2 regions of the Bradyrhizobium septentrionale genome follow, and region 2 is predicted to be linked to the other one. Evidence: riboswitches for the same ligand, from Rfam matches in the RefSeq annotation. Region 2 holds a riboswitch; the other holds the start of a gene.
The links. Region 2 has a riboswitch for glycine ahead of HAP48_RS45530 (D-amino acid dehydrogenase). Riboswitches for the same ligand answer to the same signal wherever they lie in the genome.
Positions count from the first base shown of each region.

Region 1: another riboswitch for glycine. It lies ahead of gcvT (glycine cleavage system aminomethyltransferase GcvT); the one in region 2 lies ahead of HAP48_RS45530 (D-amino acid dehydrogenase).

Region 1 covers NZ_CP088285.1:9,235,269-9,250,797, reverse strand. The annotation lists gene HAP48_RS46495 (amidase) at 1-52, opposite strand, end outside; gene HAP48_RS46490 (peptidylprolyl isomerase) at 249-380, shown strand; gene HAP48_RS46485 (hypothetical protein) at 455-757, shown strand; gene HAP48_RS46480 (hypothetical protein) at 857-1,087, shown strand; gene HAP48_RS46475 (hypothetical protein) at 1,163-1,369, opposite strand; one part of gene HAP48_RS46470 (IS3-like element ISRj2 family transposase) at 1,630-2,507, opposite strand; one part of gene HAP48_RS46470 (IS3-like element ISRj2 family transposase) at 2,507-2,759, opposite strand; gene HAP48_RS46465 (hypothetical protein) at 4,961-5,116, opposite strand; gene recA (recombinase RecA) at 6,895-7,983, shown strand; gene HAP48_RS46455 (acyl-CoA thioesterase) at 8,144-8,581, opposite strand; gene gcvP (aminomethyl-transferring glycine dehydrogenase) at 8,770-11,658, opposite strand; gene gcvH (glycine cleavage system protein GcvH) at 11,682-12,047, opposite strand; gene gcvT (glycine cleavage system aminomethyltransferase GcvT) at 12,064-13,209, opposite strand; glycine riboswitch at 13,350-13,439, opposite strand; gene alaS (alanine--tRNA ligase) at 13,642-15,529, shown strand, end outside.
Region 2 covers NZ_CP088285.1:9,048,503-9,064,031, reverse strand. The annotation lists gene HAP48_RS45575 (esterase/lipase family protein) at 1-268, opposite strand, end outside; partial or broken gene HAP48_RS45570 (crotonase/enoyl-CoA hydratase family protein) at 265-1,154, opposite strand; gene HAP48_RS45565 (amidase) at 1,289-2,707, opposite strand; gene HAP48_RS45560 (M20 aminoacylase family protein) at 2,700-3,872, opposite strand; gene HAP48_RS45555 (M81 family metallopeptidase) at 3,878-5,398, opposite strand; gene HAP48_RS45550 (ABC transporter ATP-binding protein) at 5,680-7,344, opposite strand; gene HAP48_RS45545 (ABC transporter permease) at 7,341-8,228, opposite strand; gene HAP48_RS45540 (ABC transporter permease) at 8,232-9,173, opposite strand; gene HAP48_RS45535 (ArgE/DapE family deacylase) at 9,452-10,750, opposite strand; gene HAP48_RS45530 (D-amino acid dehydrogenase) at 10,986-12,293, opposite strand; glycine riboswitch at 12,359-12,474, opposite strand; glycine riboswitch at 12,478-12,584, opposite strand; gene HAP48_RS45525 (M20/M25/M40 family metallo-hydrolase) at 12,677-13,807, opposite strand; gene HAP48_RS45520 (ABC transporter substrate-binding protein) at 14,073-15,529, shown strand, end outside.

The DNA of each region.
Region 1 (15,529 bases), 190 kb from region 2:
GCGCCGTTCCGTCGTGCCGCGTCCATTCGTCCCAGCTCATCGCCAAAGTCATTTGATCGATTCCTTTTCTGCTTTGTTGCGCAGTGTAATTTGCGCGGCCGCCCGGTCAAACCGACGCGCGTACGAGGCGCTCCGGCACGCGGGCGCTGCTCTCCGACGCGCGTGCGCGGCGCTGCAAGCGCCGTGCCCGGCTTGAAAATGCCCCAGTTCTATAGCCCAATTGCCCCTCGTCAGTGGTGGGGGCATACATGTTCCGCAGGTTGGCGATGCTGGGCGGCGTGATTGCGATCGGGCTTGCGCTGAGCGGTTGCACGCGCTGCGGTCCGATCTGGGACGACTGGATGCAGTCGCCGAAATCCTGCAAGTCAGACCATCTCTAGGGCAGGAGTAGGCGCGCTTGGCGGCGGCTTTCTTGCGGTGATATACCGCTGCCGAAAATGCAAGGAGCGTTGCTATGAGAGTTTTGTGCGCGGTTGCGGTTGCGGTGCTGCTGTCGGCGCCGGCCTATGCGCAAATGCCGAACGTCAACCTGATGCCCGAGGTCAAAAGCAAGACCCAGGAGGAGAAGGATCGGGACGCGGTCAACGACAAGGCCTACAAGGATTCGCTCAGCAAGATTCCCGACGCCAAGGGATCGTCCGATCCCTGGGGGGTCGTGCGCAGCGACGCGCCGAAGGCGGCGGCCCATCCCGCCAAGCCGAAGACCAAGACCGGAAGCTCCGCGCAGCCCGCAAGCTCGGCGCAGCGCAGCCAGTAGCGCCGGTTCGGGCCGGGCCTAGTCCATCTCCCGCAGACTCGGAATCTCCTGACGCGGTGCCTATATTGGGGCGTCGTCAGTTGGTCCGGAGTTGCGGCAATGGTGTTTCGTCCGCGCGATCTTGCCAGCCGGATGGCCGAGCGGCGCAAGCCGGATGACGGCTATCTGCGCGAGACCTTCAGCCTGCCGCGGGATCAGGCCCGCCTGCGGGCGCGTGACTTTCTCAAGCGCTATCCGAAGGCGGCCTATATGAGCGCCGTCGAGAGCTGGCGTGAGCTGCCTGGCGGCGACATCGAGTTCACGATGCGGCGGCTGGCCAGCGCGGATTAGAGCGTTTTCGACGCCGGTTCGCGTGAAGAAAACGCGTCAAGACAATCATCCGGCGCTTGCCGGATAGACTGCGCCTCAATCGGAATCGCTGCGTCCGCGGGTCCGTCCCCGCCCGACCTTGTTCAGCTCGCGGTCGATCCGCAGCTGCACCCGGCGGATTGCCAGCAGGTCGAGTTTCGCCTCGGTCTTGCCCGTGAAGATCCGATCGCCGATCTGGAAGCGCCATCTCCAGACGCCGGCCACCAGCTGCGTGACACTGAATTCGACGCCCCTGTGGATCATCTGGACCGGTTCCGCAATTGAAAGGCGGTCTTCGAATCTTAAACTGAAAGTTGTATCAATAACAAATGCCCGTCAAACGGTAATGTGCATCGCGCCCATTCGCTCTTCGTTGTGAGAGCTGGCGCCGGTTGTTTGGACAGCGCCCCGCGGGATTTAAGTGGATTCCTGCCGGGTTATGCTGAACGCGGGGCCTTACGATTTTGTCGTTGCGTCGGGAGGGCGTAGCCCGACCAGAGCGACGACAAAATCGTCGGCGACGGTCATGCGGCGATCACCATAGCTTGCGTGCCGAAGTAAGCCTCGTCGGGCGTGCGCCCGTCAAGGCTCGAGTGAGGGCGTCCCTGATTGTAGAAGGCCAGATACTTGGCAATTGACGCTCGCGCCTCGGACACGCTGTCGTAGGCGCGGAGATAAACTTCTTCGTATTTGACCGTGCGCCAGAGCCGCTCGACAAACACGTTGTCGCGCCAGGCGCCCTTGCCGTCCATGCTGATGGCGATCTTCGCGTCCAGCAGCACATCGGTGAACTCGAGGCTGGTGAACTGGCTGCCCTGGTCCGTGTTGAAAATCTCGGGCCTGCCGTGCTTCGCCAACGCCTCCTGGACCGCTTCGACGCAGAAGGCCGCCTCCATTGTGATCGAGACGCGATGGGCCAGGACCCGTCGGCTGAACACATCGACGACCGCCGCGAGATAGACGAAGCCACGCCGCATCGGAATGTAGGTGATGTCCATTGCCCACGCCTGGTCGGGCCGCTCGATCTTCAATCCGCGCAACAGGTACGGGTAGATCTTGTGACCCGGTGCCGGCTTACTCGTGTTCGGGCGACGATAGACCGCCTCGATCCCCATGCGCTTCATCAGCGTCGCGATGTGGCGGCGACCGGCGTATACGCCCTCCCGCCGCAGCAACGATCGCTGCATACGCGCTCCCGCGAAGGGATAATCGAGATGCAGCTCATCGAGCCGACGCATCAAGGCAAGGTCCTCGGCCGAAACTGGCCGAGGTTCATAGTAGACCGTGCTGCGAGCCAGCTTCAGGACCTTCGCCTGGCGCACGATAGAAAGATCATGACCGCGGTCGATCATCGCTTTGCGCTCAGCAGGCCCGCCTTGGTGAGCGCGCCGGACAAAAAATCGTTTTCCAACGCCAGCTCGCCGATCTTGGCATGTAACGCCTTCAAATCGACCGGCGTCTCGGCCGACGCCTTGTCATGCCCAAACACGCCGGCGGCGCCTTCCAGGAGCTGGTTTTTCCAGATCGTGATCTGGTTCGGATGAACATCAAACAGTTGCGCCAGCTCCGCCAGCGTCTTGTCGCCTTTGACCGCAGCCAAAGCAACCTTCGCCTTGAATGCCGGAGAATGCATCCGGCGGCTCTTCTTCGTCATCTTCGCTCCTGATTCGCGGCAAGAATCCTCGCCGCTGTCAGGCAGAAAATCCACTCAAGCTACTGTCCGAATTTGCGGAGCCAGCTCTGTGGACCCTGGAAGAGGATCCGTCCGCCAGCCGCATCGCCTGCCTCGCGACGCGCAGGTTGCGCCGGCTGGATGCGCCAATATTACGAACACTGAGCGGAACCTTGAGTCTTCCTGAAGGCTACGTAGTTTTTTCGGGGGTCAGGAGAGGTACTAAGGTATTATGCAGATTGTGCCAAACCCGTTATCCGGCACCGTCGGGCCTGCCGGTAACTTGTTGATTATCCGAGCGACGCGCGGCGTGTGTGTGGCCATCCGTCGCAGGAACTTTGTTCTCGCCCGGAGAACTACGGAAATGCGGCCGGCCATCGCTGGATGCCCGCGTTTCCAGACGGGGTTCGTCAGCCGCATGAACCGGGGACTCCGGTCGGAGCAGGGGCGGCGATAGCCGTCAGGATGGCCGGGCGCAGGTTCTGGTTTTCCGCCGGCGCTGTCCCGGTCAGGACATCGATTTCTTCGGATCAGGACGCTCGGAAGCGGGATAGCTTTCGTGCCTTTCCGGCCTCGGCGTGTCTTCCGGCACAACGCTGCCCGCTTGAAATATATGCGGACGACGTGCGCTGAACAGGAACCGACTTGGGCAGCGCCCAGTTGTCACAGGTTCGGTTGCTGTCCGCCGACGGCACCGGGCGATGTGGGAAGCCCGGCCTCAGCGTGGCCCCCGCGCTGGGGTCGTTTATCTTGGGACAAGCACGTCATGGGGCGAGCCATGTGGAGCAGGCGGCTTTCGTCAGCCAATTGCCTGGTCCCGACCGGTCATCGCATTCGTCATTTCCTGTTGAAGATTGCATCGGCCAACCAACGATCCCCGGGCGCCGGAGGTTTCACAGCGCCGGGGATCGCTACTCCCGGTGGGCTTGGGGGCTAAGGCCGGGAGCTTGAGAACCGACTCTCCAGGTTCCGGTTCGTTCCTCGGATTGCTGCTCCATGGCCGAAAAATGCGCAACGCCGCCCGCATTGAAATACGACGGGCGGCGTTGGTTCTAGCCCCAGGAGGGTTGGCAAAATCCTGACCTGGACAGCTACGGACGAGCAGGGCGCAAGGTTCACATCTTTGGTCCGTATGACTCCGGTACTCCAAACGCACCCAGCAAAGTGTCGGTTTGAGGTCTAGAATCGAGTGACTGAGTTGCTTTGGCCTCGGCGGGTCCCCCTCGCCGGGGCCCTTTTCGTTTGGATCGTCGAAGCGAGGAATGAGGCAGCGCAGAACAGCCCGCCGCGTTGGCGGCCGTCCGCGTTCCCCGGCTGGATGTCGAGCTGGATGTCACCGCAGCAAGAGCCAGGCCACGCTGACGAACAGGGCCACCAGCGACACCGCCGCAGCGCAGACAAAGGCAACCTCCACGCCATCGATATGGTGGTGGTTCGCCTGCATGATCGTCCTCCCTGATCTAGAGGGGCATCCGCAAACCCCGGGACATCAGCCACTCCGTCAAGTGAGCGGTGGTCTCGTCATGCCGCGCCTTCCTCAGCAGGATCTCTTTGGTGGATCGGGGGAAGCGTGCCGGCTGCTGGCGCATGGCCTCGTCGGCAAGACGTTCTTGCAGTGATTGCGCGTGCCTGGAACGACGCCGCTTCTGCATGGCGCTGCACCCTGCTGGCGTTGGGCGGGAGCGCTAACCGGGCGATCTCATCACCGGTCGATGCCCACGGGCGGTGCGGTGATGAATAATCAACGGATAGAAAGACGGGATGTTCCGCGCAGCGGGAAATTAGGACACTTGTCAAAATGAGGTAATCCACGAGGGCGGGCTCCGTTGCCACTTTTTCCCGATACAGTGAATTGCGCTCTCCGGACGGAGCGCCCAAGGGGGCGGCCCCGGCGCGTATCCCGCTAGCCCGCGCGCCGGGGCCGTTTCGAGTGATCGAAGGACACCGGACAGCACAACGCCGCCCGCTTGAAAATCTTGCAGACGGCGCTGGGCTCTAGCCCCGAGAGGGTACGAACAAAATCCCGGTGATGGTCGGTCTTGCCGGAGCAACGAAAGGTTCACAGGCCGGTCGCCAAAAAGAGCGCCGCTTCTCTCGTTGGCACAATCTGCGGATATCAGAGACGTTTGCGGGGCTATCAATTGAAAACAGGAACGAAGCGCGTCCGCCAGCCGAGGGCGGTCTTACTCTTTCGGCTCCGGATGCAGCTTGCGCTTCTGGGCTTCGTGCTCTGCAATTAACTGCGCCATGCCGTCGACGGTCTGCCGATCCGTGATCGTCCGGGCGAGCGCTGCGTAATGGACGCTTCTTTCGTCCAACTCGACACACTTCGCACACATGGCGTGCGCTCCCATTCCAATGAAAGGCGGGAGCCCGGTAGGTCTCTCAGCCACCGACGCCCAAAATCGTGCCGGTGATGCGCTATAACCAAGTTATCGTGGGTTAGTTTCTCGCTGGGCGATCTTAATCCTGGAGACTCAGCCACTCGGTCAAAGGGCTCAGCAACGCCTCTCGCGCAACCAGTTGCCTGATGTCCCGTAACTGGGAGTGTCGGCCCATTCTTCCATTTTGGTACTACGGGCTGGCTGGGGCCGTTCGGTCCATCCCGGTCACGGACGGCCCTATCTTTTGTTCTCGTAAGAACGGATTGAGCATCATCAAGATTTATATGCCCAGAACCGTGAATATGGCCGCTCATTAGTTCTACTGAGAACATCGGCCAAGCCTTGGTTTCTGTTCGCTTAATCCAAAACGGACCACGCCAAGATTCAAACCGGACCGCCAGGGGATAAAGCCGGCCAGCACCGATTTGCCGGTGCTGTCCCAATTAGGACACCCAGTACGGCAGGCTAGGACACTTCTGAACGACCGGGAAAAAGTGGCAATTCCTGACGGCTATGTTTAGATTTGAGATCTCGGGTGTCACGCCCCGATTTTCGTTGATGCATAGGAAAACTTGGCCTCGGCGCTTTCACGGCTCCGGGGCCTTTTTCTTGGTCTCGCCATCACCGGGATTCTACGGAGTCCACCTTTGCGCCGTTCGGCGCTAATTGTCTCGCTGCCGGGGCTAGATTTCATCCCGAAGCAATTTTCAGATTTCCGGTAGAGGGGCCGTCCGCGTGACCGGCCCCTTTTCATTTGGCGCCGCCCTTATCGATGGGTGGGCCATTTGAGGAAAGGCTGGGGAGTAATCCGAGCGCGCCCTCGGCATTGCCACTTTTTCCCGGTACCGTGCACAGCGCTCTTTGGATGGGCGTGGAGAACGGCTCCGGCGCGTTGGCCCTGTTAGCCCCGGGATAAGTGCCGGGGCCGTTCCCTTGAAGCTCGGGAAGCTTGGCGTGAATGGTGTCGAGTACAGCCTTGCGAGTCTCGCGGTCGTCGCGCTCATCGTCGGCGTGGGCTGGTTTCTGATCGGCTGAGCCAGGCGCTGGCACATTCTGCAGATATCAGGGACGTTTGCGGGGCCATAAATTCCCGACAGGAACGAAGCGCGCTCAGCAGCACTTATTGCATGTCCGGCGCTTGACGGGCGCTGGGACGACCAAAGTGCAACTTGGCCCCGGCTTGTGCCCCTTCGCTGGGGCCGCTTCTTTGAATGTTGCCGCTCACGATCAAGCGGAAACTGGCATCCTTCGCCAAGATATACGCGATGCGTCCAAACGAACTGATCTATCTTGGCGGTCTCTCGACCGGGTTAGATCAGGTGGAGGGCGAGGGAAAAGGCGAGGCAGCGTGATGCATGTATCTCGCCTTTTCTTTTGGGCGCCAGGAACTCCGTTCACCCACGGAGAACCCCGGTAACACTTCTCCTCTGTGGAGAAGAACAGTTGTCGGACCATAACAATTGCTAAAGCCAGAACATCCGATGTGCGACTCAGTAGTCCTACCGAGAACAACGGCTAAGCATTGGTTGCCGCTCGGTTAATTCAAAACAGGCCACTCCGAAAATCAAATTAGGCCACCAGGGGATAAAACAGGCCAGCACCAATTCGCCAGAAAGAACATATTGCGAACATAGAACAAACGTGGTACGAGGTTCCAATCAAAAACGCATTCCGCCCGATCTCATCACCCGTTTGTCCCGCTAGCGAATCCCCGCCATAAGGAGCACATCCCAATGTCTGCTACTGCCCTGCGTATCGTCGAAGGATCCTCCATGGACAAGTCCAAGGCCCTCTCAGCCGCGCTCTCCCAGATCGAGCGCCAGTTCGGCAAGGGCTCGGTGATGAAGCTCGGCAAGAACGACCGCTCGATGGATGTCGAGACGATATCTTCGGGATCGCTCGGGCTCGACATTGCGCTCGGCGTCGGCGGGCTGCCGAAGGGCCGCGTCGTCGAGATCTACGGGCCGGAGTCCTCGGGCAAGACCACGCTGGCGCTGCACACGGTGGCGGAAGGCCAGAAGAAGGGCGGCATCTGCGCTTTCATCGACGCCGAACACGCGCTCGACCCGGTCTATGCGCGCAAGCTCGGCGTCAACATCGACGAGCTGCTGATTTCGCAGCCGGACACCGGCGAGCAGGCGCTGGAAATCTGCGACACGCTGGTGCGCTCCGGTGCGGTCGACGTGCTGGTGGTCGATTCGGTCGCGGCGCTGGTGCCGAAGGCCGAGCTCGAGGGCGAGATGGGCGATGCGCTGCCGGGCCTGCAGGCGCGCCTGATGAGCCAGGCGCTGCGCAAGCTCACCGCCTCGATCAACAAGTCCCACACCATGGTGATCTTCATCAACCAGATCCGCATGAAGATCGGCGTGATGTACGGCTCGCCGGAGACCACCACCGGCGGCAACGCGCTGAAGTTTTATGCCTCGGTCCGCCTCGACATCCGCCGCATCGGCGCGATAAAGGAGCGCGACGAAGTGGTCGGCAACACCACCCGCGTCAAGGTGGTGAAGAACAAGCTGGCGCCACCCTTCAAGCAGGTCGAGTTCGACATCATGTATGGCGAGGGCGTCTCCAAGATGGGCGAGATCCTCGACCTCGGCGTCAAGGCCGGCATCGTCGAGAAGTCCGGCGCCTGGTTCTCCTATGACAGCCAGCGGCTCGGCCAGGGACGCGAGAATTCCAAGGCCTTCCTGAAGGCGAACCCCGACATCACCGCCAAGATCGAAGCCGCGATCCGGCAGAACTCCGGCCTGATCTCCGAGCAGATCCTCGCCGGCACGCCCGAGCGCGACGCCGAGGGCGAAGAGCCGACTGAGGAGTAAGCCGTAAGGCTGCAAGACTTCGCTGCAAGCGGGCGCTGAGGACGTTGAGTTGCCGACGTCTTCGGCGCCCGTTTCGTTTGGTCGTGGCGTTGAACGAGCCTGCGGGCGGGCGCTGGAACCTGATCGGCTTGTCCGATCGTTTGATCCATGTCTGCCGCGCTTACCCCTGCGCCAGTGCCTTTTCCCGGCTTGCGATCAGCGCGCGCAAGTCCTCGGTCACCGCGACCGATTGGTGCGTCTTCTGATCGGTGGCAACCCAGATGATCTCGCCGGTGGCGCGAAGGTCGTCGGAGCCCTTGGCGAAGATCGCGAGCGCAAGCACGATCGAGGAGCGGCCGATCCGTGCGACCCGCACGCAGACCTCGATGTCCTCGTCGAACCGGATCGGCGCCTTGTATTCGACGACCGATTTCACGGTGTGAAAGTCGACGCCGGTCCGCGCCACCTCGCCGAGATAATCGTAGCCCATCGCGCGAAAATATTCGGTGATCGCCGTGTCGAAATAGGTCAGATAGTGGGCGTTGAACACCACGGCCTGCGCGTCGACCTCGGAATAGCGGACGCGAAACGGGAAATGAAACCAGAATTCCTCGCGCATGAATCCTCCTGCCGCGGCATTGCGGGGCCGTCACTCGCCCCGCAGTCTCGCCGGGCTCGCTCAAATGTCACCATATCCTCATCCTCAACAGGCCATGCCTTGATGGCCGCGAGCACGGCGTCAGCATCAACCGCGATCGGACGACCCAATTGCGCCCATTGGAATGTTTAATGGTTGCTACAATAGCGCTACTCCGCCGCCTGCGCGTAATCTTCCACCGGCGGACACGAGCACACCAGATTGCGATCGCCATAGACGTTGTCGACGCGGCCGACCGGGCTCCAGTATTTGTCGGAACGTGACACGCCCGCGGGGAAGCAGCCCTCGGTGCGGGTGTAGGCCCGGTTCCAGGCATCGTCGGCGATGTCATGGACGGTGTGCGGCGCGTGGCGCAGCGGCGACGCCTCGACCTTCCAGCGGCCCTTCTCGATCTCCGCGATTTCATTGCGGATCGCGATCATGGCGTCGCAGAAGCGGTCGATCTCGAACTTCGATTCCGATTCCGTCGGCTCGATCATCAGCGTGCCCGCCACCGGGAAGCTCATGGTCGGCGCATGGAAGCCGTAGTCGATCAACCGCTTGGCGATGTCGTCGACGGTGACGCCGCTGGTCGTCTTCAGCGCCCGCGGGTCGACGATGCATTCATGCGCGACGCGGTCACGGGCGTTGCGATACAGCACCGGGAAGTGGGGCTGCAGCCGCGCGGCGATGTAGTTCGCGTTGAGGATCGCAATCTCCGTGGCGCGCGTCAGCCCTTCGCCGCCCATCATCAGGATGTAGATGTAGGAGATGGTCAGGATCGACGCCGAGCCGAACGGCGCAGCCGACACCGGGCCGATGGCGTGCGCAACCGTGCCGTCAGTTGCGGGATGGCGATTCTCAGGATGACTTGGCAGATAGGGCGCAAGATGCGCCTTGACGCCGATCGGGCCCATGCCGGGGCCGCCGCCGCCATGCGGGATGCAGAAGGTCTTGTGCAGATTGAGATGGCTGACATCGGCGCCGTAATCGCCGGGCCGGGAGAGCCCGACCTGCGCGTTCATGTTGGCGCCGTCGAGATAGACCTGTCCGCCATGCGCATGCACGATGTCGCAGATCTCGCTGATGTGCTCCTCGAACACGCCGTGGGTCGACGGATAGGTGATCATGACGGCAGCGAGATTGGCCGAATGCTTCTGCGCCTTGGCGCGAAGGTCCTCGACATCGACGTCGCCGCGCGCATCGCAGGCCACCACCACGACGTCCATGCCGACCATCGCGGCCGAGGCCGGATTGGTGCCGTGGGCGGAGGAGGGGATCAGGCACACCTTGCGGTGCGGCTCGCCGCGCGCGAGATGATAGCCGCGGATGGCGAGAAGCCCGGCATATTCGCCCTGCGCGCCGGAGTTCGGCTGCAGCGAGACCGCGTCATAGCCGGTGATGTCGCAGAGCCACGCCTCCAGCCGCTGGAACAGCGCGTGATAGCCCTCGGCCTGATCGGCAGGCGCGAACGGATGCAGATTGCCGAACGCCGGCCAGGTCAGCGGGATCATCTCGGTGGTGGCGTTGAGCTTCATGGTGCAGGAGCCGAGCGGGATCATGGCGCGGTCGAGCGCCAGGTCGCGATCACTGAGCTTGCGCATGTAGCGCAGCAGTTCGGTCTCCGAGCGGTGCGTGTTGAACACCGGGTTGGTGAGGAAGGCGCTGGTGCGCCGCAGCTCCTTCGGCAGCGCCTCGCGCGCGGCCGCCTCGATCTCGGCATAGCTGAGCTTGCCGCCGAACACGCGCCATACCGCCTCGACGGTCTCCGGCGTCGTGGTCTCGTCAAGCGCGATGCCGAGCGTGGTCGCGCCGATTCGCAGATTGATCCGCTCCGCCAGCGCGCGGGAGACAATCTCGATCTGCTTTGCGCCAGCCTCGACGGTCACGGTGTCGACGAACGCTTCGCTCACAGGTGCAAAGCCGAGCTTGCGCAGGCCTGCGGCAAGCACGGTGGCGCGGCGATGCACGCTGCGTGCGATGTGGGTCAGGCCCTCGGGGCCGTGATACACCGCATACATCGAGGCGATCACGGCGAGCAGCACCTGCGCAGTGCAGATGTTCGAGGTCGCCTTCTCGCGGCGGATATGCTGCTCGCGGGTTTGCAGCGCCAGCCGATAGGCGGGCGCGCCGCGCGAATCCACCGAGAGGCCGACGATGCGGCCGGGCAGCGAGCGCTTCAGCGTGTCGCGCACCGCCATGTAGGCGGCGTGCGGCCCGCCATAACCCATCGGCACGCCGAACCGCTGCGCCGAGCCGATTGCGATGTCGGCGCCGAGCTCGCCGGGCGAGGTGAGCAGCGTGAGCGACAGCAGGTCGGCCGCCACGATCGCAAGCGCGCCCTTGGCGCGCAACGATGCGATCGCGGGCTTGAGGTCGCGCACCGCGCCCGATGTGCCCGGATATTGCAGCAGCGCGCCAAGTACGTCGGCCTTGTCGAGTTCGGTCAGGGGATCGCCAACGACCAGCGCCCAGCCCAAGGGCGCTGCGCGCGTGCGCATCACCGCAAGCGTCTGCGGATGGACCTCCTTGTCGACGAAGAACACCTTGGCCTTGACCTGCGAGTGGCGCTCGGCGAGCGCCATCGCTTCCGCCGCCGCGGTCGCCTCGTCGAGCAGCGAGGCGTTGGCGACGTCGAGGCCGGTGAGGTCGCAGACCATGGTCTGGAAGTTGAACAGGGCTTCGAGCCGGCCCTGGCTGATCTCGGGCTGGTACGGCGTATAGGCGGTATACCAGGCCGGGTTTTCCAGGATGTTGCGCTGGATCACCGCCGGCAGGATGGTGCCGGAATAGCCCTGGCCGATCAGCGAGGTGAACACCTGATTCTGCGCGGCGAGCTCGCTCATATGCGAAAGCGCCTCGGTCTCGCTCAGCGCGCGGCCGAGGTCGAGCGGCGCCTTCTGGCGGATCGACGCCGGCAGCGTCTCGTTCATCAGCGCCTGCAGGCTCGCGGCGCCTACCGTCTCCAGCATCGCGTTGATGTCGCGCGGCGACGGTCCGATGTGGCGGCGGACGAAATCGGTGGCGGCTTCGTTGATCGGCTTGAAGGGCGCGTTCATGGCTTGATCCTTGGGCTGATCCTTTAGGCGGTGTGGGCGGCGTAGGCGGCCTCATCCATCAGGCCGCCGAGTTCGCTGTTGTCTGCAATCTTCAGCTTGAAGAACCAGGCCTTGCCGCCGGCGTCCGAATTGACCAGCGCGGGCTCGGCAGCGAGCTCTTCGTTGACCTCGATTACCTCGCCGGTGATCGGCGCGTAGACGTCGGAGGCGGCCTTGACGGATTCGACGACGGCGGCGGCCTCAGCCTTCTTCAGGCTGCGGCCGACCTTGGGCAGTTCGACGAACACGACGTCGCCGAGCTGCGATTGCGCGTAGTCGGTGATCCCGATCGTGGCGACGTCGCCCTCGATGCGGAGCCATTCGTGGTCGGACGTGTACAGCGTCGTCATGGAGATCCTCTGGCGTTTAGCGTTTGTAGGTATTGGGAACGAAGGGCGTGGCGGCGACTTTCAGCGGCAGCCGCTGGCCGCGCACTTCGGCGAAAACGGTGGTGTCGAGCGCGGAAAGCGAAATCGGCAGATAGCCCATCGCAACCGGCGCATTGAGGCTCGGGCCGAAGCCGCCCGACGTCACCTTGCCGATCTGCTCGGTCGAGGTTGGATCGGCAAACAGGGCGGCGCCTTCGCGCACAGGCGCGCGGCCGTCAGGCTTCAGGCCGACGCGGCGGCGGGAGGCGCCTTGCGCGAATTGGGCGAGGATCTTGTCGGCGCCCGGAAAACCGCCGGCGCGGGCGCCGCCGCTGCGGCGGACCTTCTGCACCGACCATTCCAGCGCGCCTTCGATCGGCGTCGTCGTGGTGTCGATATCATGGCCATAGAGGCAAAGCCCAGCTTCGAGCCGCAGGCTGTCCCGCGCGCCGAGCCCGATCGGCAGCACGTCGGGATTGTCCAGCAGTGCGGTGACAAGGGTTTCGGCCTTGTCCGCCGGCACCGAGATCTCGAAACCGTCCTCGCCGGTGTAGCCGGAGCGCGAGACGAAACAGTCGATGTCGGCGACGCGGCGCGGACCGGCGTCCATGAATTTCATCGCACTGACATCTGCACAAAGTTTGGCCAGCGCCGATTCGGCTTTCGGCCCCTGCAGCGCGATCAGCGCGCGGTCGGCCAGCGACACGATTTCGCAGGCGTCGGAGAGATGCGCACGCAGATGCGCCTCGTCCTCGGCCTTGCAGGCGGCGTTGACCACCAGGAACAAATGATCGCCGAAATTCGCGACCATCAAATCGTCGAGCAGCCCGCCGTCGTCATTGGTGAATTGGGCGTAGCGCTGCCGTCCCGGCGCGATGCCGACAATGTCCTGCGGCACCAGTTTTTCCAGCGCGAGCGCCGCGTCAGCGACATTGCCGGATTTGGCCTTCAGCACCAGCTGGCCCATGTGGGACACGTCGAACAGGCCGGCGTTGCCGCGGGTGTGCAGGTGCTCCTTGAGCACGCCGGCGGTGTATTGCACCGGCATGTCATAGCCGGCGAACGGCACCATCTTGGCGCCGCGCGCCAGGTGCAGCGCGTGCAGCGGGGTCTGTTTCAGCGGGGAGGTTTCGCGCGCAAGCATCACAGGGCCCTCGCGGTTCCCGCAGGGGACCTATTTCCCCTTGAGAAACCTGCAGAAAGCCCCATCTGTCGCTGTGCCTGAGAGTATTATCCCGTCGGCGGACGCATCGGGGATGACCCCAGCGCCTCTTTCCAGATGTCAGACGTCACGCGGTCCTTTTGCCTGAGAGTTTCCGGGGCGGTTGCTCCTTCGGCGCCGGCGCAAGGCCGGTCTCTCCCGACGTGACTTAGCTATAGGTAGGTAGAAAACACGGCGCCACCAAGACTGTCAACGCAGCTCTCGCTGCTATCCAATGGGCTTTGTGCTGCCGCGGCAAGCCCATGATCCGCCTGCACAGTTTCTGGACACCGCAGCTGGCCTTGTCTAAAAGCGTTCGGCCGGAAAATGACGCCTTTTTGCGGCTGGCCGGCCCCTTTTTCCGATTGGATGAACATGAGCAGCGTCAACGACATCAGGTCGACATTTCTGAACTTCTTCAAGGAGAACGGCCACGAGATCGTGGCGTCGTCGCCGCTGGTGCCGCGCAACGACCCGACCTTGATGTTCACCAATGCCGGCATGGTGCAGTTCAAGAACGTCTTCACCGGCGTCGAGAAGCGCGCCTATCAGCGCGCCACGACGTCGCAGAAGTGCGTGCGCGCCGGCGGCAAGCATAACGACCTCGACAATGTCGGCTACACCGCGCGCCATCTCACCTTCTTCGAGATGCTCGGCAATTTCTCGTTCGGCGACTACTTCAAGGAGCGCGCGATCGAGCTCGCCTGGAATCTGATCACCAAGGATTTCGGGCTGAAGAAGGACAAGCTGCTGGTCACCGTCTACCACACCGACGACGAGGCGGCCGGCTACTGGAAGAAGATCGCGGGCTTCTCCGACGACCGCATCATCCGCATCCCGACTTCGGACAATTTCTGGGCGATGGGCGACACCGGCCCGTGCGGGCCGTGCTCCGAGATCTTCATCGATCGCGGCGAACACATCTGGGGCGGACCTCCGGGCAGCCCGGAGGAGGATGGCGATCGCTTCCTCGAATTCTGGAACCTGGTGTTCATGCAGTACGAGCAGGTGACGAAGGAGGAGCGCGTGGCGCTGCCGCGTCCCTCGATCGACACCGGCATGGGGCTGGAGCGCATGGCCGCCATCCTGCAGGGCGTCGAGAGCGTGTTCGAGACCGATCTGTTCCGCCATTTGATCGATGCGGCCGCGTCGGCGCTCGGCCATGGGCCGAACGCGCAGAACGTCGCGTCGTACCGGGTGATCGCGGACCATCTGCGCTCGTCGGCGTTCCTGATTGCCGACGGTGTGCTGCCGTCGAACGAGGGCCGCGGCTATGTGCTGCGCAGGATCATGCGCCGCGCGATGCGCCACGCGCAGCTTCTGGGTGCGAGCGAGCCGCTGATGCATCGCCTGGTCTGGGCGCTGGTCCGCGAGATGGGCCAGGCCTATCCGGACCTGGTGCGTGCGGAGAAGCTGATCGAGGAGACGCTGCGGCTGGAAGAGACGCGCTTCCGCAAGACGCTGGTGCGTGGCCTGTCGATCCTCGATGAGAAGAGCGCCGGCCTCAAGAAGGGCGACATGTTCGACGGCGACACCGCGTTCACGCTGTACGACACTTACGGCTTCCCGCTGGACCTGACGCAGGACGCGCTGAAGTCGCGCGGCATCAGCGTCGATCAAGCGTCGTTCACGGATGCGATGAACCGTCAGCGCGAGAAGGCGCGCGCCTCCTGGGCCGGTTCGGGCGAGGCGGCGACCGAAAACATCTGGTTCCCGCTGCGCGAGAAGCTCGGTGCGACCGAATTCCTCGGCTATGAGACCGAGAGCGCGGAAGGCGTGGTGACGGCGCTGGTCAAGGACGGCGCCGAGGTCGACAGCCTCAAGGCCGGCGAGACCGGTGCGATCGTGCTGAACCAGACGCCGTTCTATGCCGAATCCGGTGGTCAGGTCGGCGACGTCGGCATCCTCACTGGCGAAGGCGTCAAATTCCGCGTCACCGACATGCAGAAGAAGGCCGGCGATCTGTTCGTGCATGTCGGCGCGGTGGAGCAGGGCACGTTGAATGTCGGCACCGCGCTGCAGCTCGAGGTCGACCACGCCAGGCGTTCGTCGATCCGCGCTAACCACTCGGCGACCCATCTGTTGCATGAGGCGCTGCGCCAGGTGCTCGGCGATCACATCGCCCAGCGCGGCTCGCTGGTTGCGCCCGATCGCCTGCGCTTCGATTTCGTGCATCCGAAGCCGATCACTCCGGAAGAACTCGCCCGGGTCGAGGACATCGCCAACGACGTGGTGCTGGAGAATGACGAGGTGACGACGCGGG
Region 2 (15,529 bases):
AGACGCGAGCCAGCAGCCCGCCCATCGAATGGCAGACGAAATGCACGGCGCCGTCGAGGCTGTGCGCGAACCGGTCGAGCGCCGGATGGATGTCTTCCGCCAGCGCATCGAGCGGCTTGCGCCGGCTGTCATAGTCGAGATTGAGGGTAGCAAAGCCGGCATCGTCAAGCGCCAGCTCCATCCTGCGAAACGAGCGCGCCGTCCTGCTGATACCGTGCAGCAGGACGACGCCGTCAGATGGAGACGCCGCGGGACGCCGCTCGCTCACTTATAGTCGCGCTCTTGCCACCACGGGAAATAGTCGGGCATATCAGACGACACCTTGTTCTTGAACTGCGCCGGGCGCTTTTCCAGGAACGACACCACGCCTTCCTTGACGTCGTCGGAGCGGCCGCGGGCATAGATGCCGCGGCTGTCGACCTTGTGCGCCTCCATCGGATCGTCGGCGCCCATCATGCGCCACATCATCTGGCGGATCAGCGCCACCGACACCGGCGCGGTCTTGGCTGCGAACTCCTTGGCGAGCGCGCGCGCGGTCGGCAACAGATCGTCCGGCGTCACCACCTTGCTGACGAGCCGGCCGGCGAGCGCTTCCTGTGCCGGGAAGACGCGGCCGGAATAGCACCACTCCAGCGCCTGCGAGATGCCGACGATGCGCGGCAGGAACCAGCTCGAGGCCGCCTCCGGCACGATGCCGCGCTGGGAGAACACGAAGCCGAAGCGCGCGGCCTCCGACGCGATGCGGATATCCATCGCCAGCTGCATGGTGACGCCGATGCCGACCGCCGGACCGTTCACCGCGGCGATCACCGGCTTCAGGCACTTGAAGATGCGCAGCGTCACCTGGCCGCCGCCGTCGCGCACCTGCGGATCGCTGTAGTCGACGCTGCCGTCCGCATGCCGCTTGACCGGACCGCGCCGCGCATCGCGGTCGAAGGTGTTGGCGCCGGAGGACAGGTCGGCGCCGGCGCAGAAGCCGCGGCCTTCGCCGGTGACGATGATGGCCCTGACGTCGTCGTCCTTGTCGGCCTTGTCGAACGCGTCGATCAGCTCCTGCTGCATCGTGGCTTGAAGGCGTTGAGTTTGTCGGGCCGGTTCAGCGTGATGGTCAGGATCTGCTCGGCGACCTCGTACGTGATCGTCTCATACGCCATGGGGATGATTTCCTCTCGGTTTTCTTGAATGGGCGGCGCAACGCGCGTCTCCATCCAGTTAACCCGGCAATCATCCCTTGTGAAGAAGTCGCATGCGCGACGTGGTTTCGCGCATCGCGACTTGCGTTGAGGCGCTACTTCTTCGGCGGCGTCGGCCACGGCTCCTGCGGGCCGCGCAGGGCTTCGAAAGCCTTGCCCATGCCGAGCACGCCGATGTCGTCGAAGCGGCGGCCGATGATCTGGACGCCGATCGGAAAGCCCTTCTTGTCGTAGCCGCCGTTGATCGACAGCGCCGGGTTCTCCGACATATTCCACGGCACGGTAAAGCAGATGTGCTCGAACGGCTTTGCGGGGTCGTTGAGTGGGGCTGCGAACTCCGCCGGGAAGTTCACCACCGGCGACACCGGTGAGATCACATAGTCGAACTCGCAGAACAGTTTTGCGGCGGCCGCGCGGATCGCCATGGTCATGTTGAAGCCGCGCATCACATCGACACCGGAGAGCTTTGCGCCGGCCTCGGCCCAGTTGAGGATATAGGGCAGGGTCTTGCCGCGGTCGGCCTGCGGCAATTTCGACAGCTCGTCCCAGGTCCGCGCCCGCCAGAAATTGTCGAGCCCCTCGAGCATCTCCGGAGTCAGGATGCCGTCGATCTCGGTGATGACGGCGCCGGCGGATTCGAACGCCTTCGCTGCCTTGACGACGATTTCGCGGACCTCCTTCTCGACCTTCTGGCCGGCCCCGGCGTCGAGCATCAGCCCGATGCGCAGCTTGCGCGGCGACTTCTCGATCGCCTTCCAGTTCACCTCAAGCGCCGGCAGGCTCATGCCGTCGCGGCGGTCGGGGCGCGACAGCACGCTCATCATCAGCGCGGCGTCGTCGACGGTGCGGGTCATCGGACCGGCGACGCGGCCGACATAGGGTGGGTCGATCGGCACGCGGCCGAGGCTCGGCTTCAGGGCGACGAGGCCGCACCAGGAGGCCGGCAGCCGCACCGAGCCGCCGATATCGGTGCCGAGATGCAAGGGACCATAGCCGGCGGCGCCGGCCGCGCCGGCGCCGGCGCTCGAGCCGCCGGGGTTCTTGCTGACATCCCAGGGATTGCGGGTGAGGGGATGGAACGACGACAGTCCCGACGACAGCATGCCGTAATCCGGCATCGTGGTCTTGGAGAAGATCACGCAGCCGGCTTCGCGCAGCCGCGCCGCGGGCGGCGCATCCTTCTCCGCCGGCGCGAGCTTGACGCTCGCGGCACCCAGCGGCACCGGCTGGCCCTTGGTCGCAACGTTGTCCTTGATGGTGACGGGCACGCCATCGAGCGTGCCGACCGGCTCGCCTTGCTGCCAGCGCTCGGTTGCGGTCTTGGCGACCTTCCGCGCTCCGTCAGGGTCGTACAGATAAAGCGCCTTGATGTGCGGCTCCCAGGTCGCGACCTGGGAGATGATTTCCTCAAGCACTTCGGAGGGCGAGAACTGCTTGGCACGGTAGCCTGCGAGCAGGTCGACGGCCGTGAGATCGTGCAGCGATGTGATGGTGTCCGCTTTCGGCTTATGCATGGGCACCTGCCGGCATGCGTTTCTCGATGATGCGGGCAAACATGCTGGCGCCGATCGGCAGGATCTTGTCGTCGAGAACGTAACCGGGATTGTGCACGGGCACCGAACCGTCATGGCCAACCCAGAAATACGCGCCGGGAATGGCCTGCATCATGTCGGCGAAATCTTCGCTGCCCATCTTGGGCGTCGAGCGGGTGAGCACCTTGGCCGGATCGACGACGGTGCGCGCGACTTCCTCGACCACGCGGGACTGCTCTTCCTGGTTCACCAGCACGCTGAAGGTGTCGCGGATATCGGCCTCGATCTCGACGTCATAGGCCGCGGCCATGCCGGCGCAGATCGCGCGCATGCGCTTGCGGATCAGGGCACGGGTGTCGTCGTCGAAGGCGCGCACGGTGCCGCACAACCAGGCTTCGCCCGGAATGACGTTGTAGGCGGAGCCGGAGTGAATCTGGGTGATCGAGACCACCGCCGGCTGCAGCGGATCGACATTGCGACTGACGATCGACTGGATCGCCTGTCCAAGCGTCATCGCGATCACCACCGCATCCTTGGAGCGTTCCGGCATCGCGCCATGGGCGCCGTAGCCGTGGATCTTGATGTCGAAGAAGTCGGCACCGGCCATCGCCGGGCCCGGCAGGATGGCGATCTCGCCATGGTTCAGGTCGGGCGCGTTGTGCAGGCCATAGACCTCGTCGCAGGGGAATTGCTTGAACAGGCCGTCCTTGATCATGGCGCGGGCGCCGCCGAGGCCTTCCTCGGCCGGCTGGAAGATGAAATGCACGGTGCCGTCGAAATTGCGGGTCTCGGCGAGATAGCGCGCCGAGCCGAGCAGCATCGTGGTGTGGCCGTCATGGCCGCAGCCGTGGAAGCGGCCGGGAATGGTCGAACGCCACTTCAGATTGGTGTTCTCCTCCATCGGCAGCGCGTCCATGTCGGCGCGCAGGCCGATCTTTTTGGTGCCGCTGCCCTTGCCCTTGAGCACGCCGACCACGCCGGTGCCGCCGAGGCCGCGATGCACTTCGATGCCCCAACTCGTCAGCTTGTCGGCGACGATGCCGGAGGTGCGGACCTCCTCGAAGCCGATCTCGGGATGCGCATGCAGATCCCGTCTGATGGCAGTGAGTTCGTCGGCAAAACTGTCGATGCGCTCAATGGTCGGCATGGTTTCTATCCGTTTGTACGTGATGGGGAAGTGGGTGCGAAAGTCGGGCCGTTGGGCTTGATACGGATGCCGGGACGCAAATGTTTCCACGGCAGCGTAGCGGTATCGGCCGGCATCGCGCCCGGCGCGGCGCAGATCAGAAGCTTTTCGGCGATCGGCTCGAAATCGGCGCGGAAATGCACCGAGCTCTTGTTGACCAGGATCTTCTGCGCCGTCGGCTCGATGCCGACATAGCGGTACATCGACTGGTCGGCAAGCTGGGCCTTGTAGGAGCCGACCACGACGCGGACGTCGCCGATGCGCAGGCAGGCGGAAGGTCCCATATCCATGTCGCGGCCGCCGAAATAGGGGCCCGGTGCAACGAACTTGCCGTCCGACAGTTTTTCGACCACGAAACTCTCCCGGTATGGCGCGTCACCGGGAATGCCGGACTTGCCGCCGAGTTCGAGCGTGACGGTCGCGCCGATCCCGGCGGTGTGTGCGGCCTTGGCCGATTGCGGGTCGTAGATCACGCCGGTCGCGGCGCTCGCTCTGTTGCGCACCAGCGCGCGCAGCATGCCTGTGGTGTCGGAATCGCCGCCGGCGCCGGGATTGTCCTGGGTGTCGGCGATGATGATCGGCTTGCTTGCCGACTTTGCCAGTTCCATCGCCAGCTGGACGCCTTCGTCGGGCGAGTAGATACGGCCGTCGAAATCGTCCTCATGGCTTTCGACGAGGGCGACAATCTTGTCGGCGGCGGCATCCGCATCGGCCTGGGTCCGGCCATAGGCGAACACGCTCGGCCCGCAATCCCGGAAATCGGCCGCCGGGAAGCCCGGCGCAAATGACAGCGTCGGCACCGCGTCGCTCTCGAGCGCGGCGAGCTGTTGATAGATGCCCTTGGTCGGCTGGTCGTTGGTGCATTGCCAGCTGATCGGGATCAGGAACGGCAATTGCCGGAACGCCTTTGCGAAGCGTTGCTTTGTTTTCAGCAGCAGCGCCAGATGCCTGGCGCAGGCGCGGCCGGTGTCGGCCATGTCGACATGCGGATAGGTGCGGTAGGCGATCAGCGCATCGGCGTGCTCGATCATCCTGGGCGAGACGTTCGCATGCAGATCGAGGCTCACGACCAAGGGGAGGTCGTTGCCGATCACCTTGCGTACGCGGGCGAGGACCTCGCCTTCACCGTCGTCATTGTGCTCGGCGACCATGGCGCCGTGCAGGTCGAGATAGAGGGCATCGATCGGCCCGGCGGCTGCGATGCCGTCGACCATTTCGGCCACGATCCGCTCATACGCATCTTTGTTCACATGCGCCGATGGGCTCGCCGCCGCGAAAATCGTCGGCACCAGCTCCCAGCCATTGGCTTCCGCCGCCTCGACAAAACCGGCGAGGCCGACATTGATCTTGCGCATGATCTTGAGCACATCGGCCCCATGCGTCATCGACGGCCAGCCACCGCCATGCACGAAGTCGTCATAGGTTGCCTTCGTCGGCGCGAAGGTGTTGGTCTCGTGCAGGAAGCCGCCAACGGCAATGCGGGTCATCAAGTTGGTCTCGATACGCTTCTTCGACCATGATGCGATTGGAACGGCCCGCGCCACGATCTCGTCTCGTTGGTTGGAGCGCGATCTTTCGGAGAAGCTGGTATCCACCTTCCGGCTCACGCTCTAGCGCGCGACGTTAAGCGTGTCGTCGCGCCCAGCGCAAGCCGGGGAGCACTACCGGATTTGCATGCCCTATGGGCGTAAAGGCCCAAGGCCAGGTCATAAGGCCAGGTCATAAGGCCAGGTCATCAAGGCTAGGTCGTAAGGCTGCGGCTAAAGACTTAGGCCGTCGCCACAATGCCTTCCGAAACCGGGCGGAAGTTCGCAAAATCCCAGCCGCGGCCGGGTGCGGCATCAAGTAGCGCGCGGGTATAGGCCTGCTGCGGATTGGTCAGCACCTCGGCCGCTGGTCCCTGTTCCACGACGCGGCCGCGCTGCATAACGGCGACGTCGTCGCAGATTTGTGCGGCGACGCGCAGATCATGCGTGATGAACAACAGTGCGATGCCCAGACGCTGCTGGATTTCGTCAAGCAGGTTCAAAACCTGCGCCTGCACCGAGACGTCGAGCGCGGACACGGCTTCATCCGCCACCAGAACGTCGGGATCGAGCGCCAGTGCGCGTGCGATCGCGATGCGCTGGCGCTGGCCGCCGGAGAACTGGTGCGGGTAGCGTGAGATCGCGTCGGGCGGCAAATGGACCAGCTCGAGCAGCTCGCGGGCCCGCGCCAGCGCGTCCTTGCGCGGCATGCCGTAATTGATCGGGCCCTCCGCGATGCTCTCGCCGACGGTGATGCGCGGATTGAGCGAGCGGTAGGGGTCCTGGAAGATGATCTGGATCTTCTGGCGATGCGGCTGCAACAGCCGGCGCGACAGGTCGGAGATCTCGCGGCCGGCGAGGCGCACGCCGCCCGAGGTCGGATCGATCAGGCGGACGATACAGCGCGCCACCGTCGATTTGCCGGAGCCGCTTTCGCCGACGATGCCAAGGGTGCGGCCCTTGCGCAGAGTGAGCGTGACGTTGCTGGCGGCCGCGACTTCACGGGCTTTGCCGTACAGCGACCGCTCCCGGTAGACCTTGCTGAGCTCGTTGGCCTCCAGCACCACCGGCTCGGTCGTCTCCGGGCGTGGCGCGCGCGGCACCAGGCTCGGCACCGAGGACAAGAGATTGCGGGTGTACTCCATCGTCGGATTGCGCAGCACGTCCTGCAGCGGGCCGGTCTCGACCAGCCGGCCGTGCCGCATCACCGAGACGCGATCGGCGATCTCGGCGACCACGCCCATGTCGTGAGTGATGAACAGCACCGCGGTGCCGTGATCGCGCTGCAGGTCGCGGATCAGGGTGAGGATCTGCTTCTGGGTGGTGACGTCGAGCGCGGTGGTCGGCTCGTCGGCGATCAGGAGCTTCGGCTCCAGCACCAGCGCCATCGCGATCATGATGCGCTGGCGCTGTCCGCCGGACAGGCGGTGCGGGTAGGACGAGAAGATACGCTCCACGTCCGGCAGCCGCACATGCTCCATCATTGCCAGGATCTTCTGGCGCCGCGCGCGGGCGTCGAGATCGGTATGGGCGCGCAGCACCTCGTCGATCTGGCGCCCGACCGGCACCACCGGGTTGAGCGCGGTCATCGGCTCCTGGAAGATCATCGCCATCCGCGTGGCGCGAAGCTGGCGCAGCCGCCGGTCGCTGGCGGTGAGCAGCTCCTCGCCAACCAGTTTGACGCTGCCGCCGGACGGCACCAGCGTGCCCTTCTGCAGTAGGCCCATCACGGTCAAGGAGGTCACCGACTTGCCCGAGCCGCTTTCGCCGACCAGGCAGAGCGTCTCGCCTTCGTGCACCTGCAGCGAGAGGTCGTCGATGATGCGGTGCGCATCCTGCTTGCGGCCGAGGCCGACGACGAGATTGTTGATGTCGAGGACGACGTTGGTCGAGCTGGTTGCGGTCACTTGCCCTCACGCTGTTTCATGCGGGGATCGAGCGCGTCGCGGGCGGCGTCGCCGATCAGATTGATGCTGAGAATGGCGATCGAAAGCAGCAGCCCCGGCCAGAAGATCAGCGACGGCTTGACCTGGAAGTAGGCGCGGCCCTCGGCCATGATGTTGCCCCAGGTCGGCGTTTCCGGCGAGATGCCGGCGCCGAGGAACGACAGGATCGCCTCGGTCAGGATCGCGGATGCGCAGACATAGGTGCCTTGCACGATCAGCGGCGCGATCGTGTTCGGCATCAAATGCCGCCACATGATCTTGGGCAGGCTGGAGCCGAGCGAGATCGCAGCCTCGACATAGGGCTCCTCGCGTGCGGTCAGCACCACCGAGCGCACCAGCCGCGCCACGCGCGGGATCTCGGGGATGGTGATCGCGACCATCACGGTCCAGATGCTGGCGCCCGACAGCGACACCACGGCGATTGCGAGCAGGATGGCGGGGATCGCCATCAAGCCGTCCATCACGCGCATCAACACCGCGTCGACCCAGCGGAAGAAGCCGGCGACGAGGCCGATCAGCAGCCCGATAGCGATCGAGCAGACGGCGGCGCCGAGCCCGATCACCAGCGAGATCCGTGCGCCGTAGATGACGCGCGACAACAGGTCGCGTCCATAGGCGTCGGTGCCGAGCAGGTATTGCGCGCTCGACGGCTTCAGCCGCTGCGACGGCGTCAGCAGCAGCGGATCGTGCGGCGCGAGCAGCGGCGCAAAGATCGCCATCAGGATGATGAGGGCGAGACAGATCGTCGCAACCGCGATGATCGGCGTCGAGGTGAGGAAGCCGAGCTTGACGCGGAACGGCCGGGTGACGGGGATAGAGGATTCGGGAAGGGTTTCGATCGCCATTGCTCAGTACCGGATACGAGGATCGAGCAGGGTGTAGGCGAGGTCGATCAACAGATTGACCGCGACATAGATACCCGACGTCAGAAGGATCATCGCCTGGATCACCGGATAATCGCGCGCCAGCACCGCATCGACGGTGAGGCGGCCGATGCCGGGCAGGTTGAACACACTCTCGGTGACGACGACACCGGAGATCAGGAGTGCGAATCCGGAACCGATCACGGTGATGACCGGAACCGCGGCGTTGCGCAGCGCATGGCGCAGCAGCACGCCGGTCTCGCCGATGCCCTTGGCGCGTGCCGTGCGCACGTAATCCTCACCCAGAACATCGAGCATCGAAGCCCGCGTCATGCGCGCGATCAAGGCGACATAGATGAAGGAGAGCGTACAGGTCGGCAGGATGATGCGCTGGAAGAACGGACCGAAGCCGGCCGAGATGCTCTTGAAGCCCTGCACCGGCACCCAGCGCAGATCGATCGCAAAGATCTGGATCAGCACATAGCCGATCACGAACACCGGCACCGAGAAGCCGAGCACCGAAAGCCCCATCACGAAGCGATCGATCCATGTGCCGTGCTTCCACGCCGCGATCACGCCGAGCGGCACCGCGACCAGGATCGAGAGGATGATGGTGGCGAGCGCGACCGAGATCGAGGGCTCGAGGCGCGGGCCGATCATCTCGAGGATCGGCTTGTTCGAGATCAGGGAGACGCCGAGGTCGCCGTGCAGCAGCTTGGCGACCCAGGTGTAGAACTGGATGTAGATCGGCTCGTTGAGACCAAGCGAGGTCCTGATGCGTTCGAGTTGTTCCGGCGTCGCATTGTCGCCGGCGAGAATTGCGGCGGGATCGCCCGGCGTCAGCCGCAGCAACAGGAACACGAACAGGGCCACCACGCCCATCACGGGAACGGCGGCGAGGATGCGGCGGATGAGATAGCCGATCATCGTTGCCATCTCCTCCCATCCGATGGTGCGAAGCGAAGGCTGGGCCGCATCATAGTCATGGTGTCCCCGTGATGTGTCTCATGCGCTTCTGCATCTTCTCTCAAGGCTAGCGCGAAAGTGATGAATTTGCAGGCAAATACTGTGCCAATGGCGACGCTATATCAAGGTGCGGTTCAGCCCGTTGAAAGCCTCCCTTGGTCTGAAGCTGCTCTATCCGAAGCTGCTATTTCGAATTGCACATTTCGTCATGCGCCACCGACCTGAAACGACAGGTCGATTCACACTCTCATCACGCCGCACCAGTTGGCGACGAACAATGCGATGCTCTGCGTTGTCTTGCGAAGGCTGTCGAGCTCGACGCGTTCGTTGAACGCATGCGGGCCGATGCCGTAAGGACCATAGCAAAGGGCAGGGATGCCGTAGTCGACACGATAGTAGCGGGTGTCGTTGACGGCCGTGGATAGGCGCTCCTGCATTGGAGCCTGGAACACGGAGTGATGGGCGGCAGACAGAGCTGCTTCCGCTTCGCTGCCGGGCTCGCACACCGCCGGGTCTGCCTGAAAACCACTCCACACGAGCTCAGCCGGATTGTCGGACAGGAAGTCGTCGGCCTTGTGCGCCTCAGTCAGGCATTCTTCGATGCCACGCATCGCCTCTCGCGGTGTCTCGCCCGGCAGGAGACCGAGCCGGCAATCCAGCTCGCACCAGGCCGCGGTCGAACTGGCCCAGTCGCCGCCTTTGATGATCCCGACGTTGAACTTGATCGGATTCTTGACGCTGCGGAACCAGCTGTTGTCGAGCGCTCGGGCATTGAGCGTTTTGGTGTAATTCTGGAACGCGCGCACCAGATGCATCGCCGACAGGATGGCGCTCGTACCGGCCTCGGAATAGGCGACATGCACCGGCGTGCCGCGCACGCGCAGGCGAAACCAGATGGCGCCGACCTGGGCGCGCGTCAGCGTGTGTCCGGTCGGTTCGGGAATGAGGCAGGCGTCGGCGCGATAGCCGCGCATCAGAGTGGACAATGCGCCGTTGCCGGTGCTCTCTTCCTCGGTCACGGTCTGCAGATGGACGCGCCCGCCCGGGGCATATCCGGCGTCGCGGATAGCATCGAGCGCGAAGATCATTGCCGAGACACCGGCCTTCATGTCCTGCGCGCCACGCCCGAACATCCAGCCGTCGTGCACGGCGCCTGCGAACGGCGGCTGGTCCCAAAGGTCAGCGGGCCCCTCCGGCACCACGTCGATATGACCTTGCAAGATCAGGCTGCGCCCGCTGCCTTTGCTGTTCTTCGTCGCAACAACCTGCTGCGATCCGGCAAGATCGATGCCGTCCATTGGCGCAGCCTTCGGATGGCTCATCAGGTTGACGTCCGCAAGGCTGAACACATCGACGTCGTAGCCGCGCTTTGCGAACTGCTCGGCCAGCCAAACTTGTTGCGGCGCTTCCTGTCCGCGCAAGCTGCGGAACTGCACCATGCGCGACAGGAACGCGATCTGATCGTCGAAGTTTCGATCGACGGCCGCGCACAGCTCTGCGGCAATCTGATCCGGCTTGGTCAACGTCTCAGTTGTCATGTCGCGCCTTTCGTGGAGCCCGGCGCAGAAGCCTGAGCATTGACTGTCTTGGAAAGACGGCGCACGAAGTCGGCGCAATGTCATGCGTGCCCGCCACCCCAATGCGCATTGTCCCCTCCCGAGATGAAGCGCTTTTCCCCGTTGTGACGCTAGTCCTAGTCACGCGGCGTTTCTCGGCGAATTCCGACTTGGCCACACGCAAATACGCTCATATTCTTCCTCTCCGGCCGGATAATTAGGGGAAAGCTGCGTGGGTGGTCTCGGTCGTATCGACCTGCGACGGCACCATTGAAGGCGTGTCGAGGTCGCTCCAATCATCGATCGCCCCTGCTACCATCTGCGCCGTCGCGGCCGAGAGCGTCCAGCCGAGATGACCGTGGCCCGTATTGTAGAACACGCCCGGAATCCGTCCGGCGCGAACCACCGGCATCATGTTCGGCATCATCGGGCGCAGGCCCGCCCACGGCACGATCGCCGACGTGTCGATCCCTGGGAAATGATGTCGCACCCAGTCCACCAGCGGCTGGATCCGGTCGGCGCGAATGTCGCGGTTGAAGCCGTTGAACTCGGCGGTGCCGGCGACGCGGAAGCGGTCGGCGCCGAGCCGGCTGGTGACGATTTTCGCAGCTTCATCGAGCAGGCTTACGGTCGGCGCAGCGTCGCGGCTTTGCGGCGCATCGAGCTGCACCGTGATCGAATAACCCTTCACCGGATAGACATTGACGCGGTCGTTGAGCATGCCAGCGAAGTGGCGGCTCGCGACGCCGGCGCAAATCACGATCCCGTCGGCCTGCAACTCATGTCGCGTCGCGAAGTCGGCATCATGCGAAGCGGCAGCGTTCCAACTGACACGGAAGCCATCGTCGCCGCGCGCGATCGCATCGACATCGGCTTCGTGGATGAAGGCTGCGCCGCGGCGGATGCAGGCGTCGGCAAGCCCGCGGGTGAACTTGTGGATATCGCCGGTCGCGTCCGACGGCGTGAAGAAGCCGCCATAGCAGGCCGTCTGCAGCGCGGGCTCGAGGCTGCGGATTTCGTCAGCGGTCACCGGCCGGCGGTCGAGCCCGCCTTGCTGCAGCAGCGTGTTGACCCGCAGGCCCGCTTCGAAGGCGGCCTTGTCGTGATAGACGTGCAGGATGCCGCGGCGTTCGAGATCGAAGGCGATGTTCTCGCGCTGTGCGATCGAGAACAGATGCTTGCGCGCCTCAATGGCGAGCCGCGTGGTCTCGATGGTGTTGCTGCGATAGCGGCCGATGTTGCCGACGAACTCACTGATCCAGGAATACTTGTGCCAGCTCGGCTTCGGGTTCATCAAGAGCGGCGCATCGCTCCTGAGCATCCAGCGCAGACCCTTGAGGATGGTTGCGGCGCTGTTCCAGACTTCCGCGTTGCTGGCGGAGAGTTGTCCGCCATTGGCGAACGAGGTTTCCATCGCGGCGTAGCGATGCCTGTCGAGGACAGTCACCCGGTAGCCGCGTTCGAGCAGGGCATAGGCCGTCGTCACGCCGGTGATGCCGGCGCCAATGATCGCAATGTGAGGCATGATGGTCTTCAGGCTCCCGTGGGTTAGAGTCGCCGAACCACCGGTGAAACCGGCGTCGGCGCCCCATCTGTCACGGTACCTGAGAGCTTGATCCGCATCGGGTCGGAGCCCAATAGCGAACTATCCCCTTCGGTGGACGTCACGGCCCTTGATGTGCGGCCATGTCCGTCTCTCTCCAGATCGTCCTGACGATACAGTCCTTCTGCCTGAGAGTTTCCGGGGCGGTTGCTCCGTCGGCGCCGAAGCCAACAACACGCATGTTGTCGCTTCGATCTCTCCCGCATCGTCGTGTTGGACGGCCGGACCGTAGGCGAAGCCTGAAAATTGGACAAGGCTAAATTTCGATCCGGCAGTGCCAACGTGTTGTGCAGTGCAAATCGATGTCAGTCCAGCGTCGCCAGCAGCGCCGCCATCAGGCGGCCGCGCTCGGCGAGGCTGTCGACCTCGATATGTTCGTTGAGCGTATGCGCGTCGGCGCCGCGAACGCCGAGGCCGTCGAGCGTGGGGATGCCCATCGCACCGGTGAAGTTGCCGTCCGAGCCGCCGCCGGCGCTGCCATGCGGCAGATCGAGGCCCATCGCCGCCGCGAGGCCCTTTGCCTTTTCATAGAGCGCCATGGTGCCGGCATCCGGCTCCCACACCGGGCGGGTGACGCCGCGCGTCACGTTGAAGGTCACGTCGTTGGCGGTGCCGGACAGCGCCAGCATGCGCTCGACGCCGCGATCGAGATCGGCCTGGCGCTTGGCCATGCTGAGCGCTTCACCGGTGCAGGTCGTCGCAACGCAATTGACCCATTGGCCGCCATGCACGACGCCGACCGAGAACGTGCAGTCCTCGGTGGTCATGCCGTCGATGGCGATGATCTGCCGCGCCATCTCGCGGATCGCGGAGCGACCCGAAGACAACGTCGCGCCGGCATGGCTCGGCTTGCCTGTTGCTTCCAGATTGAAGCGCGCGATCGCGTAGCGGCCGGTGACGACGCCGTTATTCGGACGGCCGGGCTCCGGCACTAGCACGTATTTGTTGCGCGCGGCTTCTGCCTCGATGATGTCGCGCGTCGACGGCGTGCCGACCTCTTCATCGGGTGTGAACAGCACCGTGATCGGCAGCGGCGTCGTGAAGGCGGCGCGCGCCAATTGTCTGATCGCCTCGACCGACAGGTAGTTGCCGCCCTTCATGTCGAAGATGCCGGGCCCGAAACATTTGTTGCCTTCGCGCCGCCACTTCAGCTTCTCGATGGTGCCGACCGGGTGCACGGTGTCCAGATGACCTGATATCAGGATGCCGGGCTGGCCTCGCTTCGGATGAGGAAAACGGGCGCGGACGCAGCCGGCAAAGCCCTGGCGTCCCGCGATGCGCTCGATCGTCGCACCCATGATCGCCATCTCGCGCGCGGCAAGGTCGAGCATGCGTTCGACTGCCGCCGAATCCCAGGTCGGGCTCTCGCATTCCACCCAGCCGCGCAGGCCCTGCAACATCGCTTCGGAATCAAAGGGAAGATTGGCTGGGTTCATCGTTTTTCTCTCTTGTTGTTTTGATCGCGCCGGCATCGCGCGCGCGTTACGAAAATCTCAGCCGACGAATTTGTAAAGCCAAAATCTGGCGCGCGGCCTCATTCGTTTGTGTACGTCCGATCTCGCCCGAAACCGATTGACGCGCATTGCGCTTGGTGCAAGTCTCGATTTCACAAGCCATACAGCATGTTAGTTCGCCTAAATAACGAACCTCATGCATAACGAATAAGCCGGCTTTGACCAGTTTCACGTCAGGAGAGATTGCATGTTCCCTATCTCGCGTTGGAAGCACCGCACGCTCGCGGCTGCGTTGACGGCGCTTGCACTGTCGTTCGCGCCGCAGGAATTGTCATTTGCACCGCAGGCGATGGCTGCGGGCAAGACCATCACCGCGGTGATGCACTCGGATCTGCGCGTCATCGATCCGATCATGACCACCGCCTACATCACCCGCGATCACGGCTACATGATCTATGACACGCTGCTGGCGACGGATTCCAACTTCAAGATCCAGCCGCAGATGGCGGACTGGAAGGTCTCCGACGACAAGCTGACCTATACGTTCACGCTGCGCGACGGCCTGAAGTGGCACGACGGCGCGCCGGTCACCGCGGAAGACTGCGTCGCCTCGCTGCAGCGCTGGGGCAAGGTCGACGGCATGGGCCAGAAGCTGATGGACTTCGTCGCGAGCCTGGAGGCGACCGACGCCAAGACCATCACGCTGAAGCTGAAGGAGCCCTACGGCCTCGTGCTCGAATCGATCGGCAAGCCGTCGTCGCGTGTACCGTTCATGATGCCGAAGCGTCTCGCCGAGACGCCGCCGGACAAGCCGATCCCGGAACAGATCGGATCCGGACCGTTCAAGTTCGTGCAGGCGGAATTCCAGCCGGGCGTGAAGGCGGTCTATGAGAAGAACAAGGACTACGTGCCGCGCAAGGAGCCGGCGAGCTGGACCGCAGGCGGCAAGGTCGTCAAGGTCGACCGCGTCGAGTGGATCACGATGGCCGATGCGCAGACCGCGGTGAACGCGCTGCAGTCCGGCGACATCGATTTCATGGAACAGCTTCCGTTTGACATGCTGCCGGTGCTCGAAGCCAATCCGGATCTCAAGATCGACGTGCTCAACAAGTTCGGCTTCCAGACCCTTGGTCGCATGAACTTCCTCTATCCGCCGTTCGACAATCCGAAGGTACGCCGCGCCGCGTTCCTGGCGATGAACCAGAAGGACGTGCTCGACGCGCTGGTCGGCAATGCCAAGTACCAGAAGATCTGCGGCGCCTTCTTCGTCTGCGGCACGCCGCTGGAGACCGACGTCGGTGCCGAGACCTTGGTGAAGGGCAGCGGCATGGCGGAAGCCAAGAAGGCGCTTGCCGCGTCCGGCTATGACGGCACGCCCGTCGTGATCATGGGGCCGGGCGATGTCACCACGCTGAAGGCCCAGCCGATCGTCGTGGCGCAGCAGTTGCGCGATGCCGGCTTCAAGGTGGATTTCCAGGCCACCGATTGGCAGACCGTCGTGACCCGCCGCGCCAGCCAGAAGTCGCCGAAGGAAGGCGGCTGGAATATGTTCTTCACCAACTGGGTCGCAGCCGACGTCGCCGATCCGATCGTCAACGCGTCGATCACCGGTCGTGGCAAGAACGGCGGCTGGTTCGGCTGGGCCGAAGATCCGAAGATCGAGGAGCTGCGCGACAAGTTCGCGCGCGCTGGCTCGGCCGAGGA